One region of the Chromobacterium violaceum ATCC 12472 genome, then DNA from elsewhere that is predicted to be linked to it. Evidence: predicted binding sites of a transcription regulator. Region 1 holds the regulator's gene; the other holds the start of a gene.

The links. Region 1 encodes FliA, which starts transcription of late flagellar genes. Its sites were predicted from a motif close to GCTAAAGNTNNNNNNNNNNCNGCCGATAAT; they were not measured.
Region 2: a site for FliA is predicted at 2,371-2,400, ahead of CV_RS09295 (LPP20 family lipoprotein). Genes of this name have one in related genera too.

The regions. Positions count from the first base shown of each region.
Region 1 is NC_005085.1:1,061,568-1,068,534, forward strand. Features, by position in the region: tRNA gene CV_RS05005 (tRNA-Glu) at 174-248, opposite strand; tRNA gene CV_RS05010 (tRNA-Arg) at 252-328, opposite strand; tRNA gene CV_RS05015 (tRNA-Glu) at 336-410, opposite strand; tRNA gene CV_RS05020 (tRNA-Arg) at 416-492, opposite strand; gene CV_RS05025 (exonuclease domain-containing protein) at 680-2,134, shown strand; gene CV_RS05030 (glycosyltransferase family 4 protein) at 2,079-3,731, opposite strand; gene CV_RS05035 (flagellar motor protein) at 3,756-4,505, opposite strand; gene CV_RS05040 (RNA polymerase sigma factor FliA) at 4,602-5,348, opposite strand; gene CV_RS05045 (MinD/ParA family ATP-binding protein) at 5,345-6,229, opposite strand; gene flhF (flagellar biosynthesis protein FlhF) at 6,220-6,967, opposite strand, start outside.
Region 2 is NC_005085.1:2,068,434-2,075,400, forward strand. Features, by position in the region: gene CV_RS09275 (isochorismatase family protein) at 1-61, shown strand, start outside; gene CV_RS09280 (DUF1737 domain-containing protein) at 340-552, shown strand; gene CV_RS23200 (O-acetylserine/cysteine exporter) at 539-1,441, shown strand; gene CV_RS23205 (GlxA family transcriptional regulator) at 1,434-2,348, shown strand; gene CV_RS09295 (LPP20 family lipoprotein) at 2,480-3,172, shown strand; gene CV_RS09300 (flagellar assembly protein T N-terminal domain-containing protein) at 3,172-4,464, shown strand; gene CV_RS09305 (Fe(3+) ABC transporter substrate-binding protein) at 4,591-5,583, shown strand; gene CV_RS09310 (ABC transporter permease) at 5,655-6,967, shown strand, end outside.

The DNA.
Region 1 (6,967 bases):
GGGAGCCTGTTCTCGTCTGGATGTTGGGAAGAACAGGATATCTCTTTGTCATTTTTGCGGTGCGAAGAAAAATGGCAATGCAAATGACGCAGCGGGATATGGCGGAACTTGGCAGGCGATGCTGGGGAATGAAAAAAGCCCCGCATTTTCATGCGAGGCTTTTTTCTGCATCCTGGCGTCCCCACGGGGAATCGAACCCCGGCTACCGCCGTGAAAGGGCGGTGTTCTAACCGCTAAACTATAGGGACAGCTGGCGCACCCGGAGCGATTCGAACGCCCGACCCTCTGGTTCGTAGCCAGATACTCTATCCAACTGAGCTACGGGTGCGTATTGTTGGCGTCCCCACGGGGAATCGAACCCCGGCTACCGCCGTGAAAGGGCGGTGTTCTAACCGCTAAACTATAGGGACATGCCTGGCGCACCCGGAGCGATTCGAACGCCCGACCCTCTGGTTCGTAGCCAGATACTCTATCCAACTGAGCTACGGGTGCGCTGTTTCGCGAGACGTTGTGTCTTGCGAGAGGTCGGATATTACAGATGGGGTTTGCCCTGTCAACACTTCGTAGGATTTTTTTGCAAGCCGGTAAACTCGGCGGCTGTCCCTGTCGCGGCTGGCCAACATTTTCAACCATATGGCATGTTGGCGGCGCAGCCGCAAGACACGAAAGCGAAGCGAGATTGAATACCTTGTTTGCGCAGCCTTGCGCCATCATCGATCTGGAAACCACCGGCGGCAACATCGCGCGCGACCGCATCACCGAAGTCGGCATGGTGCTGATAGACGGCGAGCGGGTCGAGCGCCTGTCATGGCTGGTCAACCCCGGCCAGCCCATTCCGCCCTTCATCGAGAACATGACCGGCATCAGCAACGAGATGGTGGCCGGCGCGCCGCCGTTTTCCGCGCAGGCCGACGAATTGCTGGACCGTTTGCAGGGGCGCTTGCTGCTGGCGCACAACGCCCGCTTCGATTACGGCTTCCTGAAGAACGAATTCCGCCGCCACGGCCTGCGCTTCCAGGCGCGTGCGCTGTGCACGGTCAAGCTGTCGCGCCGGCTGTACCCGCAGCATTTCAAGCACAGCCTGGACAGCCTGATCGCCCGCCACGGCATCGACATGCCGGAGCGCCACCGCGCGCTGGCGGACGCGGAGGCGGTTTACCGCTTCATCCGGATCGCCGAGGCCGAGCTGGGCGAAGACCGGGTGGCGCATGAGGCGGCGCAATTGTTGTCGCAGCCGGCAGAGCTATCCAGCCTGCCGGCCGAACTGCAGCAGCAGATCGAGGACATGCCGGACTCGGCCGGCGTCTACGCGCTGTTCGGGGCGGACGGCCGCGCGCTCTACGTCGGCCGCGCGCCCAATCTGTACCGCAAGGCGCTGGGCCATTTCGCCGAGCGCAAGCCCGGGCACAAGAGCCACGAGGTCCGGATAGACGAACCGGTGGCGCGCGTGGAATGGCGGGAGTGCCTGGGCGAGTTCGGCGCCCGGCTGCAGGAGCTGCAGTGGCTGGGCAGGCTGCAGCCGCTGCACAATCCCCGCGCCAGGATGATGGGCGAGATCTGCACGCTGCAGGTGCAGGCCGGCGACGACGGCTACGTTCGGCCGCTGCCGGTCTCGGCGCGCGACATCGACTTCAGCCGCACCGCCGATCTATATGGTCTGTTCCGACACGCGCGCGAGGCGCGCAAGGCGCTGGCGCAGATCGCGCTGGCCCAGGGCCTGTGCCAGTCGGTGCTGGGCGTGGAGCAGGTGACCAGCCGCAAGGGCGCGCCCTGCGCGGCCTACCGGATCCGCCGCTGCCGCGGCGCCTGCGTCGGCGACGAGGGCGCCGACAGCCATAACGCCAGGCTGCTGGCCGCGCTGCAGCGGCTCAAGGTCAAGCCCTGGCCGTTCGACGGCGAGGTGGCGGTGGTGGAGCGCGACGAGGTATGCGGCGACGTGACCGAGCACCTGTTCGACCGCTGGTGCTATCTGGGCAGCCGTCGCAACGGCGGCGAGCTGGAGGGGACGCCGGCTTTCGACCTCGATTACTACAAGCTGCTGGAAGGCTGGCTGCGCCGGCCGGAGCCGGGCGGCGAGCTCAGGGCGCCGGCTGAGCCGGCGCCAGCGGCCGCGCGCGCAGCAGGCCGTATTTGAGCAGCCAGGCCAGCTGGTAGCAGACATAGTCGGGCGCGATGGCCGGACAGTGCTCCAGCACCTCGCTCAGCCCGCAGGCGCCCAGCTGCGAGACCACCTGCAGCACGTGGGCGAGCAGGGGGGCGCTGGACAGCAGCGAGACATCGGCATAGGTGGCCGGCATCGGCAGCTTGCCGGCGACGATGTCCTCCGCCAGCGGAGTGAGCTGCAGCGTCACATCGCTCGCCAGCCAGCGGCTGGGATAGCTTTGAAACGCGCTCAGCGGCGGCAGGGGCGCCGCGGCCGGCTTGGCCAGGCCCGCGCCGAGCGCCTCCCGCTTGAGCGTTCTCCACCACGCGTCGTAGCGCGCCATCACTTTGCGCCAGCTGAAATGCGCCTGCGCCCGCCTGCGGCCGGCCTCCCCCTGCGCGCGGCAGAGGCCGGGGCTGCGCGCCAGCTCGCGCAGCCGCTGCGCCAGGCATTCCATGTCCACGGCCACGCCCTGGGCGCAGCACAGCGACACCAGATTGGCATCCAGCACCGGCAGCAAGGCGTCGATCAGGGCTGGCGGGGGGCAGGCCAGCGTGGGAATCAGGTAGCCGGTTTCGCCGTCGACGACCAGGTCGCGGTAGCCGTCGAAGTCCGAGGCGAGCACCGGCAGGCCGGCGGCCATCGCTTCGACGATGGAAAGGCCGAAGGTTTCCTGATAGTTGTCGACCGGCGAGACGAAGACGTCGGCGGCGGCGAGCAAGTCGCGCTTGGCCTCGTCCTCGACGTTGTCGCACAGCCGCACGCATGTCTGCAAACCCAGTTCGCCTATGGTCTGGCGCAGGCTGGCGATCTCGCCGGCGCTGCCGCCGCCCGCCAGCAGCAGCCGCCACTCCAGCGGCGGCGTATCCGGGCCGGCCGGCTCCGCGCGCAGACGGGCGAGGGTGTAGAGCAGCGGCGTCAGGTCGGCCTTGGTGACCGGCGAAAAACGGCCCAGATAGAGCAGGCAGAACGCCCGTTCGGGCAGGCCCAGCTTTTTTCGGCAGGCTGCGCGGGCCCGCGGGATGAAATAGCTTTCGTCTATGCCTAGCGGCACCCACTCCGTGCGCGGCGGCCGGCCCGGCTCGCGGTGAAGCGCCAGATAGTGCCGCATCACGTCCTCGCCGGCGCGGGAGGTGCAGAAGATCGCGTCTCCCTCCCTGAGGGGGGCCTGGCACAGGCGGCGTATCTTGTCGCCCAGATCGACGTCGTTCAGGCTGTGGGTGGGCGCGGTGAGCGGAAAGGGATGGGCCGCGTGGCGGGCGCGCAGCTCGGCCATCTTGGGCAGATAGAAAAACGCGTCGCCGAGATGGAAGGCGTCGAAGTCGGTGGCGGCCAGCGCGTCCGGCAGGTTCAGGTGGTGGGACAGCACCACCCGGTTCAGCGTGTCTTCATCCAGCGAATTTTCCAGCTGTTGCCTGAGCAATTGCAGATTGCCCATCGTCGGGCAGAACAGCTGGATCTGATCGAATTCGCCGAAACGCAGCAGCGCTTGCAAAAAACCGAAATTGCCGACCAGCCGGCCGATTTTCAGACTGCTGTCCGCGGACTCGACAAAGGAGTCTATGCTGCCGAAAACACGCTGTCTCATGCTTCCGTCCCGGGCGGTTTGAGATTATTCGTGCATCGCCAGGAAGCCGCGCAGCCGGCTCTCGATGATGCGCGGGTTCTCGCCGTTGGCGATCGCCACCACGCCTTCCACCACCAGCTCCTTCATCGCCAGTTCCGACGCCACCAGGTGCTTGAGCTTGTTGGCCATGGGCAGGAAGAACAGGTTGGCCGAGCCGACGCCGTAGACGGTAGCGACGAAGGCCACCGCGATGCCGCCGCCCAGCTTGGACGGGTCGGACAGGTTCTCCATCACGTGGATCAGGCCCAGCACCGCGCCCAGGATGCCCATGGTCGGCGCGTAGCCGCCGGCCGACTCCCAGATGCGCGCCGCCTGCCTGCGGGCGTGCTCGAACATGCTGATCTCCACCTCCATCACCGCGCGCAGCGTGTCCGGCTCGGTGCCGTCCACCAGCATCTGCATCGCCTTCTTGGTGAACGGGTCGCGCTGGGTGGCGATCAGGCCTTCCAGCGCCAAGAGGCCGCCCTTGCGCGAGGTCTGGCTCCAGTTGATGACCTCGCGGATCATTTTCTCGTGGTCGAAGTTGGGCGGGCGGAAGATCCAGCGCAGCATGCGCAGGCCGGCCATGAACTGCTTGGGCGTGCTTTGCAGCATCACCGCGCTGGTGGTGCCGCCGATCACGATCATGAAGGCGGTCAGCTGCATCAGCGAGCCAATGCTGCCCCCCTCGATGGCCTGGCCTGCGATGATGGCGGTCAGGCCCATTACAATGGCGATAAGACTGATCTTGTCCACAAGAAGGTTCCGTTATCGATCTGGTCTGAGACCCGTTGCCGGGCCCTCCCTTAGAGCCTGTTTACGATCTCTTGCTCGTAAAAAGATCACAGGCTCCTACAGCCAGTCTTTCAGTTTTGCGCGCAGACGGGCGATGGCCTGGCTGTGCAGTTGGCAGACGCGGGACTCGGTGACGCCGAGCACCGCGCCGATTTCCTTCAGGTTCAGCTCCTGCTCGTAATACAACGCCATCACCAGTTGGTCGCGCTCAGGCAGGAACTTGATCGCGCTGACCAGCTGCCGGCGGAAACTGTCGTCGGACAGGGCGGCCAGCGGATCCGGGGAGTCGTCGTCGGCGATATTGGTCACCGGATTGTGGCTGCCCTCGTCGTCGCCGCCGCCGAAGTCTTCGAAATGCAGCAGCGTGGTGCCCTTGCAGTCTCCCAGCATGTCCTGGTATTGCTCCAGCTCCACGCCCATTTCCGCGGCGATTTCCGACTCCAGCGGCGCGCGGCCCAGCCTCTGTTCCAGCTTGGAAATCGCTTCCTCGATCTGGCGCGAGTTGCGGCGCGCCTGGCGCGGCAGCCAGTCTTCGCGGCGCAGCTCGTCCAGCATCGCGCCGCGGATGCGCTGGCTGGCGAAGGTCTCGAACTGCACCCCCTGCGCCGGATCGAACTGGCGGGCGGCCTCGATCAGGCCGATCATGCCGACCTGGACCAGATCGCCCAGCTCCACCGACGCCGGCAGCCGCGCGATCATGATGCTGGCCAGCTTGCGCACCAGCGGGGCATAGGCTTCCACGTCGATCTCGACGCTGGGGGCCGCTGCCGCGTAGCCCGATCGGCGGAAGGACGGAAAGGTCATAAGGGTTTGGCTCCATCCGCCTCGGCCCAATCGCGCGAGGCGGCAATCAGCAAGTCCATGTATCCGGTACTGTCGCGGCTGGTTTCCGGCGCGTCCCATTGCGGCAGCACCGCCGACAGCTGCGAGAAGGCCGCGGCCGCCTCGCTGTCCGGGAAGGCCTCCATCAGCGGCCGGCGCAGCGTCTGGCTGCGGCGCACCGCGTTGTCGTGCGGCACGAAGCCGACCCAGCGCAGCGAGACGGTCAGAAACTCGCTGGCGACCGCCGACAGCCGGGTGAACAGCTCGTGCGCCTCCTCCAGGTGCCGCGCCCGGTTGATCAGCACATTGAAGCGCTGGCGGCCGAAGCGGCTGGCCAGGCGCTTGATATTAGCGTAGGCGGCGGTCAGCGAGTCGGCATCCGGTGTTAATACCAAGACCAGATTGTCGGCCACGCTGGCCGGTATCGGATCGCGCACCGGATCGGGCGCGTCGATCAGCAGCGCCGAGGCGTCCCGTTCCTGGGCGCCGAATTCGCTGCCCAGCCGCAGCCACAGCTGGGTGGAGAATAGCGCGCGCTGCTCCGGCTGCGCATAGAGATTGATCAACTGCACGCCTTGCCGCGACCCCACCATCATCTCGTCCAGGCCGCCCACGCTGACCACCTGGCTTTCCAGCGTGGCGGTGGCGGGCACGCCCAGGCGGCGGGTCTGCACCTGGCCCAGGCAGCAGTCCACCACGATGGGGCGCAGGCCGGCGTAGGCCAGGCCCAGGGACAGCTCGGTCACCACGGTGCTGGTGCCGGCGTGCTCGGAGCCGATGAAGGCGAAGCTGGGCGCGCGCTGCCGCTGGGCGGCGAGCCGGCGGAGACTGGCGGCCTGGTCCTGCATGGCGTTCATAGCCATCCGGCCTGCGCCGCCTGCATGATGGACATCTCATCGGCCTGCAGCGCGAACGGCGAGGCGATCTGCTGGGCGCGCATCGCGCGGTCGACCAAGAAGGCGGCGTTGGCGGAATGCAGGTCTTCCGGCACGCGCTGGCCGTTGGTGACGTAGTAGAGCTTGAGCCGGTTGCGGATGATCACGTCCAGGCTGGGCCCCTGGGCCACCGCCTCGTCTATCTTGGACAGGATGCAGCCGGCGAGGCCGTCGCCGCGGTAGCGCTTCACCACGTCCTCCAGCGTGTGGCCGTCGGTGTTGGCGGCCAGCAGCAGCAGCCGCTCGATCGGGCGGCCGGCGGTGCGCAGCATGTCGATCTGCGCCAGCACGCGCGCGTCGCGCTGGCCCATGCCCACGGTGTCGATGAACACGATGTGGCGGTTGGACAGGTCGGCCAGCGTCAACTGCAGATCGCCCTCGTTCTGGATGGAGAACACCGGCACGCCAAGGATCTTGCCGTAGATGCGCAGCTGGTCCTGCGCGCCGATCCGGTAGCTGTCGGTGGTGATCAGCGCCACGTGCTGGGCGCCGAAGCGCATCGTCGCGCGCGCGGCCAGCTTGGCCACGGTGGTGGTCTTGCCGACGCCGGTGGGGCCGACCAGCGCGAAGATGCCGCCGCGGTCCATCACCTCGCGGTCGGCGTCCGCGCACTTCAGATTGTGCGCCAGCGCCGAGCGCGCCCATTTCACCGCGACCTCGGCTTGG
Region 2 (6,967 bases), 1.0 Mb from region 1:
GGCCGGGCGCTTCGCGACCATCGTCACGGTGGAAGAGGCCCTGCGGCGGATGGCGGATTAAGAGCGGCCAACAGCATTCCTGATGCGGCGCTGCGCCGGCTTGTCGTACCCAAGTACGGCCTGCGTCGGCGCGCCTTGCCTCTGCCGTGAAACTGATTTTTGTTGGCCGCTCTAATTCCTTTCCGCTCCGGCTCCCCCCGCCGGGGGGCAAGGAAGTCCATCATTCCCGAGCTGACTCATGGTGGCGAGGGACGGCATCGGATTCCGGGCAGGCGCTTGCGGATTGACGCCGTCATGCCATAAGGTGTCGAAATGCAACTATCCGCACAAGGAGCAAGCATGTCTCAACACGCATCGAGCGTCCCGCCCGACGGGCTGCCGGCTTATCGGCTGCTGACCGGGCCGGACGACTCGGCCTTCTGCAAACGGGTCAGCGAAGCGCTGGCGCAGGGCTATCGGCTGCATGGCTCGCCGGCGGCCACCTTCAACGGCGAGCGCGTGATCGTCGCGCAGGCGGTGCTGTGGCCGGGAGCGAACGATGCCGCTGGCTGACGTGGCGCAGGCGCTGGCCATCGTGCTGGTCTGGGGCGTGAACTTCGTGGTGATCAAATGGGGCGTGGCCGGCGTGCCGCCGCTGCTGCTGGGCGCGCTGCGTTTCGCGCTGGTGGCGCTGCCGGCGGTATTCGTCATCAGGCGGCCGGCCCTGCCGTGGCGCTACCTGGCGCTGTATGGGCTGACGGTGGGCGTGGGGCAGTTCGGCTGCCTGTTTTCCGCGATCAAGCTGGGCATGCCGGCCGGACTCGCCTCGGTGGTGCTGCAGTCGCAGGCCTTTTTCACGCTGCTGCTGGCTCGGGTGTTTCTAGGCGAGCGCTGGCAGGCCAGCCAGCTGGTTGGCCTGCTGCTGGCTTTGGGCGGCCTGGCGCTGATCGGCATGGGCAAGGGCGGCGACATGACCGCGGTCGGCTTCGGCCTGACCATCGCCGCGGCCACCAGCTGGGCAGCGTCCAATGTCGTGGTGCGCGCGATAGGCCGCGCCGGCTTCAAGGTGGAGCCGCTGGGCCTGGTGGTGTGGTCCAGCCTGGTGCCGCCGATTCCCTTCCTGCTGTTGTCGTGGCGGCTGGAAGGCGGCGAGCGCATGGCGGCGGCGCTGCGAGGCTTCGACGGGCAGTCGCTGTTCGCCGTCGCCTATCTGGCCTTTGTGGCCACCATGTTCGGCTATGGGCTGTGGAGCCGCCTGCTGGCGCGGCACGCCGCGGCCAAGGTGGCGCCGTTCTCGCTGCTGGTGCCGGTGGTGGGATTGCTGGCTTCGCACTGGCTGCTGAGCGAGACGCTGACGCCCGCTCAGTTGGCCGGCAGCGGCCTGCTGATGGCCGGCCTGCTGGCCACGGTGTTCGGCGGCAGGCTGTTGGCGGCGGCGGAGGGCAGGACTCGCCGTGCGTGACGTCTATTTCCTGCTGTCGCCCTGCGTGCTGCTGCTGGACCTGGCCGGCCCGGCCGACGCTTTCAGGCTGGCAGGCCAGCATGGCGCGGCGTTCCGGCTGCATTACGTGAGCGCGTCGACGGAGGTGGAGACCTCGCTGGGCCTGCCGCTGGGCGGCCTCGCGCCCTTGCCGGACGCGCTGCCGGACGGCGCGGTGGTGGTGGCGCCGGGTTCGACCCCGTCCATCGAGGCCTATGCCAGGCCGGAGGCGAGGCGGGTGGTCGCCTGGCTGGCCTCGCGCCGGCATCGAACGGGCATACGCTGGGCGGGCGTCTGCTCGGGCAGCCTGCTGCTGGCGGAGGCCGGCCTGTTCGACGGCCGCGCCTGCACCAGCCACCACTCCTTGATCGAACGGCTGCGCGCGCTGGCGCCGGCGGCCCGGGTGCAGGAAAACCGGGTGTTCGTCGCCGACGGTCCGTGCTACAGCAGCGCAGGCATCACCGCCGGCATCGATCTGGCGCTGCATCTGATCGCCGAATTGGCCGATCCCGCCGTGGCCCGCGCGGTGGCGCGCGAGATGGTGGTGTATTTCCGCCGCTCGCCGCAGGATCCGGAGCTGTCGCCGTGGCTGGCCTGGCGCAATCACCTGCATCCGGCGCTGCACCGCGCGCAGGACCTGATCTGCTCTGATCCGGTGCGCGATTGGCCGCTGGACGAACTGGCGGCCAGGGTCCACGTCAGCGCCCGCCACCTGTCGCGGCTGTTCCGCGACCAGGCCGGCGTCTCCGCGCACGACTACCACCGCGCGCTGCGCCTGACGCTGGCCGAGCAATGGCGCTCGGCGGGGCTCAGCAAGGAAAAAGCCGCGCTGTCCGCCGGTTTTTCATCGGCCAGGCAGATGAACCGGGCCGCCGCCGCGCATGACTGAGCGGCGGCGCATGCCGTCCGCGTCTCAAGTTTCATCAGTTATTGCCGATGTTTCAGGTTGACGAGCTCCGGGAATGGTTCATACCATTCCATCAACACCTATCGGTAATTGCCATGAATACAGTCCGCCGTATGCCTCGCCTCGCCTTGCTTGCCCTGATGGCCGGTTTGACCGCCTGCGCCACGCCCGCCCCGCAGAAATCCTCGATGGGCGCGCCGATGCCGATGAAGGAGAGCGGCTCGGTCCCGTCGGGAGTCGGCTACGTCGGCTCCGGCGACGAGGCCGCCAGCGGCGAGGAGGTGAAGGTGGTGGTGAAGGAAGTGAATCCCTTCCGGCCCATCGTCGTCCGGGTGACCGGCTCCGGCGCCGCGCCTTACACCAACAGCCTGACGCCGTCGCAGCGCAAGCTGCTGGCGATGCGGGCCGCCCGGCTGGACGCTTTCCGCTCGATAGCGGAACAGGTGCAGGGCATGAAGCTGGTCGGCAACAGCTCGGTGTCGAACATGATCGCCAACAGCGATAGCTTCCGCACCTATGTGGACGCCTATCTGCGCGGCGTCACCATCGTCTCCACCGTGATGAAGCCGGACGGCACCAGCGAGGCGGTGGCCGAAATCACGCTGGATCAGGAGTTCTACAAGCAATTCCGCAATTCGATGGAAAAGACCGGCAGCGTGATGCAGGCCGCCAAGGAAACCGGCACCGCGGGCGCGCTGTGTCCGGAGGGCAATTGCGGCGCCACCAAGGTGGTCCCCGCGCCGGCGGCTATGCCCATGACCGCCTCACCTGCCCGCTACAGCAGCAATTTCTACGTGAACCAGTGATGAAGCGAACCGCTATCCGTGCCGCCGCTCTTGCGGCGGCATTTGTTTTGTCGGCCGCGGCGCGGGCGGAACGCCTGAGCGCCGAGGGCGTGGCGCCGCTGGACAACGGACCGGTGGCCGCGCGCCACATGGCGATACAGGATGCGTTGAAGCTGATCTCCATCCGCCAGGGCGCGCGGATCGAGTCGACCCAGGTGATGGAGATGGGCAGGCAGGGAGAGTCGGGCACGCTGACCGCCGCCGCGCCGGTTCAGGGATCGGTGCGGGTGGTGAGCGAGTACGCCGAAGGCAAGCTCTATCATGTCAAGGTCGAGGTGGATACCGCCAAGGCGGCGTCCGTGTCGAACTCCGCATCCGAGAGGCGGAGCGATCCGTCCTGCCCGATGCCGGTGGGGCGGTCGATGAAGCGCAAGCTGGTGACCACGTATTTCGATGTCGCGCGCCCGGCCGAGGCGTCCGACATGCCGGACCTGGCGACGGCGCTGCCGACCGAGCTGGCGCGGCGGCTGTCGCGCAACGCCATGCTGATGGTGAGGGACGCCAACACCGTGTCGGTGCTAGCGGACAGCCGTATCGCCGAGCCGGACGCCGGCTGGCAAACCGCGAGCCAGCTGGGGCAGCGCGAGAACGTGCAGTTCGTGGTGGCGGGGCGGGTATTGTCCACCTCGGTGACCGAAAAAGGCGTAAGGCTGTCCCTGTTCGAGTCCAACAACACCAGCCAGCAGGGCGCCTTCTACAACGGTCCCTTCGCCGGCATGTTCGGCAACGGCGTCAAATACGTGCCCACGCAGCGGCAGTTCGACCTCGAGTTCTGGATATACGACGGCCTGACCGGCTCGCTGCTGGCCAGGGAGCGCGTCAACGGCATGGCCAGCTCCAAGGGGCCAATCATCCCGCCCCAGCCCCAGCCTTTCGCTTCCGGGGCCTTCTGGCAGGGTGACTACGGCAAGCTGGTCAGCCAGCTGCTGGATCGCGCGTCCGACCGCATAGACAACATCATCTCCTGCATTCCGTTCTCGGCCCGGGTGGTGAGGCTGGAAGGCAAGCGCGTCTACATCAACGCCGGCCTGCTGGACGGCATGGCGGTCGGGGACAAGCTGCTGTTGTACAAGCGCGCCAGCGGCCAGCCGCTGCGCGACCTGATTTCCGGCCGCGAGCTGGGCATGCCGGAAAGCCTGAACGGCGACGTGAGCCTGATCCAGGTGCAGCCCAATTTCTCCATCGGCCTGGTGCAGGGCAGCGGCCGGGCGCCGTCGGAGGGCGATTACGTCCGCTTTGGAACGGCGCGCTGATGTTGGTTTTTTCTGCTCAAAGTTCCGCTGTTTGCAATTTATTTTTGTATTGATAAGTATTATCAGCTGGTGTTACGGTGCGTCCCTGCACATCGCGTTTCGTCTCAATCAAACAGGGGATACACCTTGAAACAGCAACTGATGTTGGCCGCCGCGCTGGCGGCCGCGGCCGGGCCGGCGCTGGCCGAGGAAGTGGTGGTATACAGCGCGCGGGGCGAGCAACTGCTCAAGCCCATCGTGGAAGCCTACAAGAAAGAGACCGGCGTCAGCGTCAAGCTGGTGTCGGACAAGGAAGGCCCGCTGATGGAGCGCCTGCGTGCCGAAGGCCGCAACAGCCCGGCCGACCTGTTGCTGACGGTGGATGCCGGCAATCTGTGGCAGGCCGAGCGCATGGGCCTGCTGAAGGCGGTGCAGTCGCCGGTGCTGGATGCCAACGTTCCGGCCCACCTGCGCGACCCGGCCAGGCAGTGGTACGGCCTGTCCATCCGCGCCCGCACCATCTTCTACAACACCCAGAAGGTGAAGCCGTCGCAGCTGTCCAGCTACGCCGATCTGGCCGATCCCAAGTGGAAAGGCAAGCTCTGCCTGCGCACTTCCAAGAAGGTGTACAACCAGTCGCTGGTCGGCATGATGCTGGCCGAGACCGGCCCGGCCAAGACCGAGCAGGTGATCAAGGGCTGGGTGGGGAATTTGGCCGCCGCGCCGTTCCCCGACGACACCAAGATGCTGGAAGCCATCGCCGCCGGCCAGTGCGAGGTCGGCATCGCCAACACCTATTACTACGGCCGGCTGATGGAGAAGTCGCCCAAGCTGCCGCTGGGCATCTTCTGGGCCGACCAGGCGGGCAAGGGCACCCACGTCAACATCTCCGGCGCCGGCGTCACCCGTTACGCCAGGAACGAGAAGGGCGCGGTGAAGTTCCTGGAGTGGCTGAGCTCGGAGAAGGCGCAGAACCTGTTCGCCGACGTCAACATGGAATTCCCGGTCAACCCCAAAGTGAAGCCCGACGCCCGCGTGGCGGCCTGGGGCGATTTCAAGCACAACTACATCAACGTCTCCCAAGCCGGCGCCCGCCAGGCTGAGGCGGTCAAGCTGATGGACCGCGCCGGCTACAAGTAAGCCGCGCCTCTTGTATCGAACCGGGCCTGCCGTCACGCGACGGCGGGCCCGCCGCCGTTGGATCGCATCGCATGCCGTTTACCGTTTCGCGCTGGCGCGCGCCGGCCGCCGCCGCCAGCCTGCTCACTCTGATACCGCTGGCGGTGATCGCCATGGGCCTGCTGGAGCCCGACGCCGAAGCATGGCGCCACCTGGCCGAGTACACGTTGCCGGAGCTGCTGCGCAACACCGTCGTCCTGCTGTCTGGCGTCGGCGCCGGCGTGCTGCTGCTGGGTGTGCCGCTGGCTTGGCTGACCGCGGTGCACGACTTTCCCGGGCGCCGTTTTTTTGCCTGGGCGTTGATGCTGCCGCTGGCGATGCCAGCCTATGTGATGGCGTTCTCCCAGCTGGGCCTGTTCGACTTCACCGGACCGTTCCAGACCTGGCTGCGGGAGGCGTTCGGCAGCTCGGCCTGGGTGCCCGACATCCGCTCGACGCCCGGCGTGGTGATGGTGCTGTCGCTGGCATTCTATCCCTACGTCTACCTGCTGGCCCGCGACGCTTTCGCCGGCATGGGACGGCGCGCGCTGGAGGTCGGGCAATCGCTGGGCCTGTCGCCGCTGGCCGGCTTCTTCAAGGTGGCGCTGCCGATGGCCCGGCCCTGGATCGCCGGCGGCTTGGGCTTGGCGCTGATGGAGACGCTGGCCGATTTCGGCACCGTCGCCATCTTCAATTTCGACGCCTTCACCTCGGCCATCTACAAAGCCTGGTTCAGCCTGTTCTCGCTGTCCGCCGCCAAGCAGCTGGCGTCGCTGCTGGTATTGCTGGTGTTTGTCTTGCTGTGGCTGGAGCAGCGCGCGCGCGGCCAACGCGGCTATGTGCCGGCGGGCAGAGCGGCGCCGCTGCCGCGCGCCCGCTTGCCGGGCTGGCGCGGTTGGCTGGCAAGCGCCTGCTGCGCGCTGGTCTTGCTGTTGGCCTTCGCTTTGCCTTTCGGCCAGATTCTGGTTTGGGCGGCCGAGCATGCCGCCAGCGAGCTGGACGCCGATCTGCTCGACAGCCTGAAAAGCTCGCTGGCGCTGGCGGCGATGGCGGCGGCCCTGGTGCCGGCCATCGCGCTGCTGCTGGTTTTCGCCGTCCGGCGCGACTCCGGCAGCCGGCCTTGGGCGCGGCTGGCCACCCTGGGCTACGCGGTGCCGGGCACGGTGCTGGCGGTCGGCGTGTTCGCGCCGGTGGCGGCGCTGGACAATCTGCTGCTCGGCTGCTTCGGCCGCTGGCTGCCGGAAGGGACGTCCGCGGTGTTCAAGGGCACGCTGCTGGTCCTGCTGCTGGCCTATGCCTCGCGTTTCCTGGCCGTCGCGCACTCCGCGCTGGACGCGGCGATGCAGCGCATCAGCCGCAGCCAGGA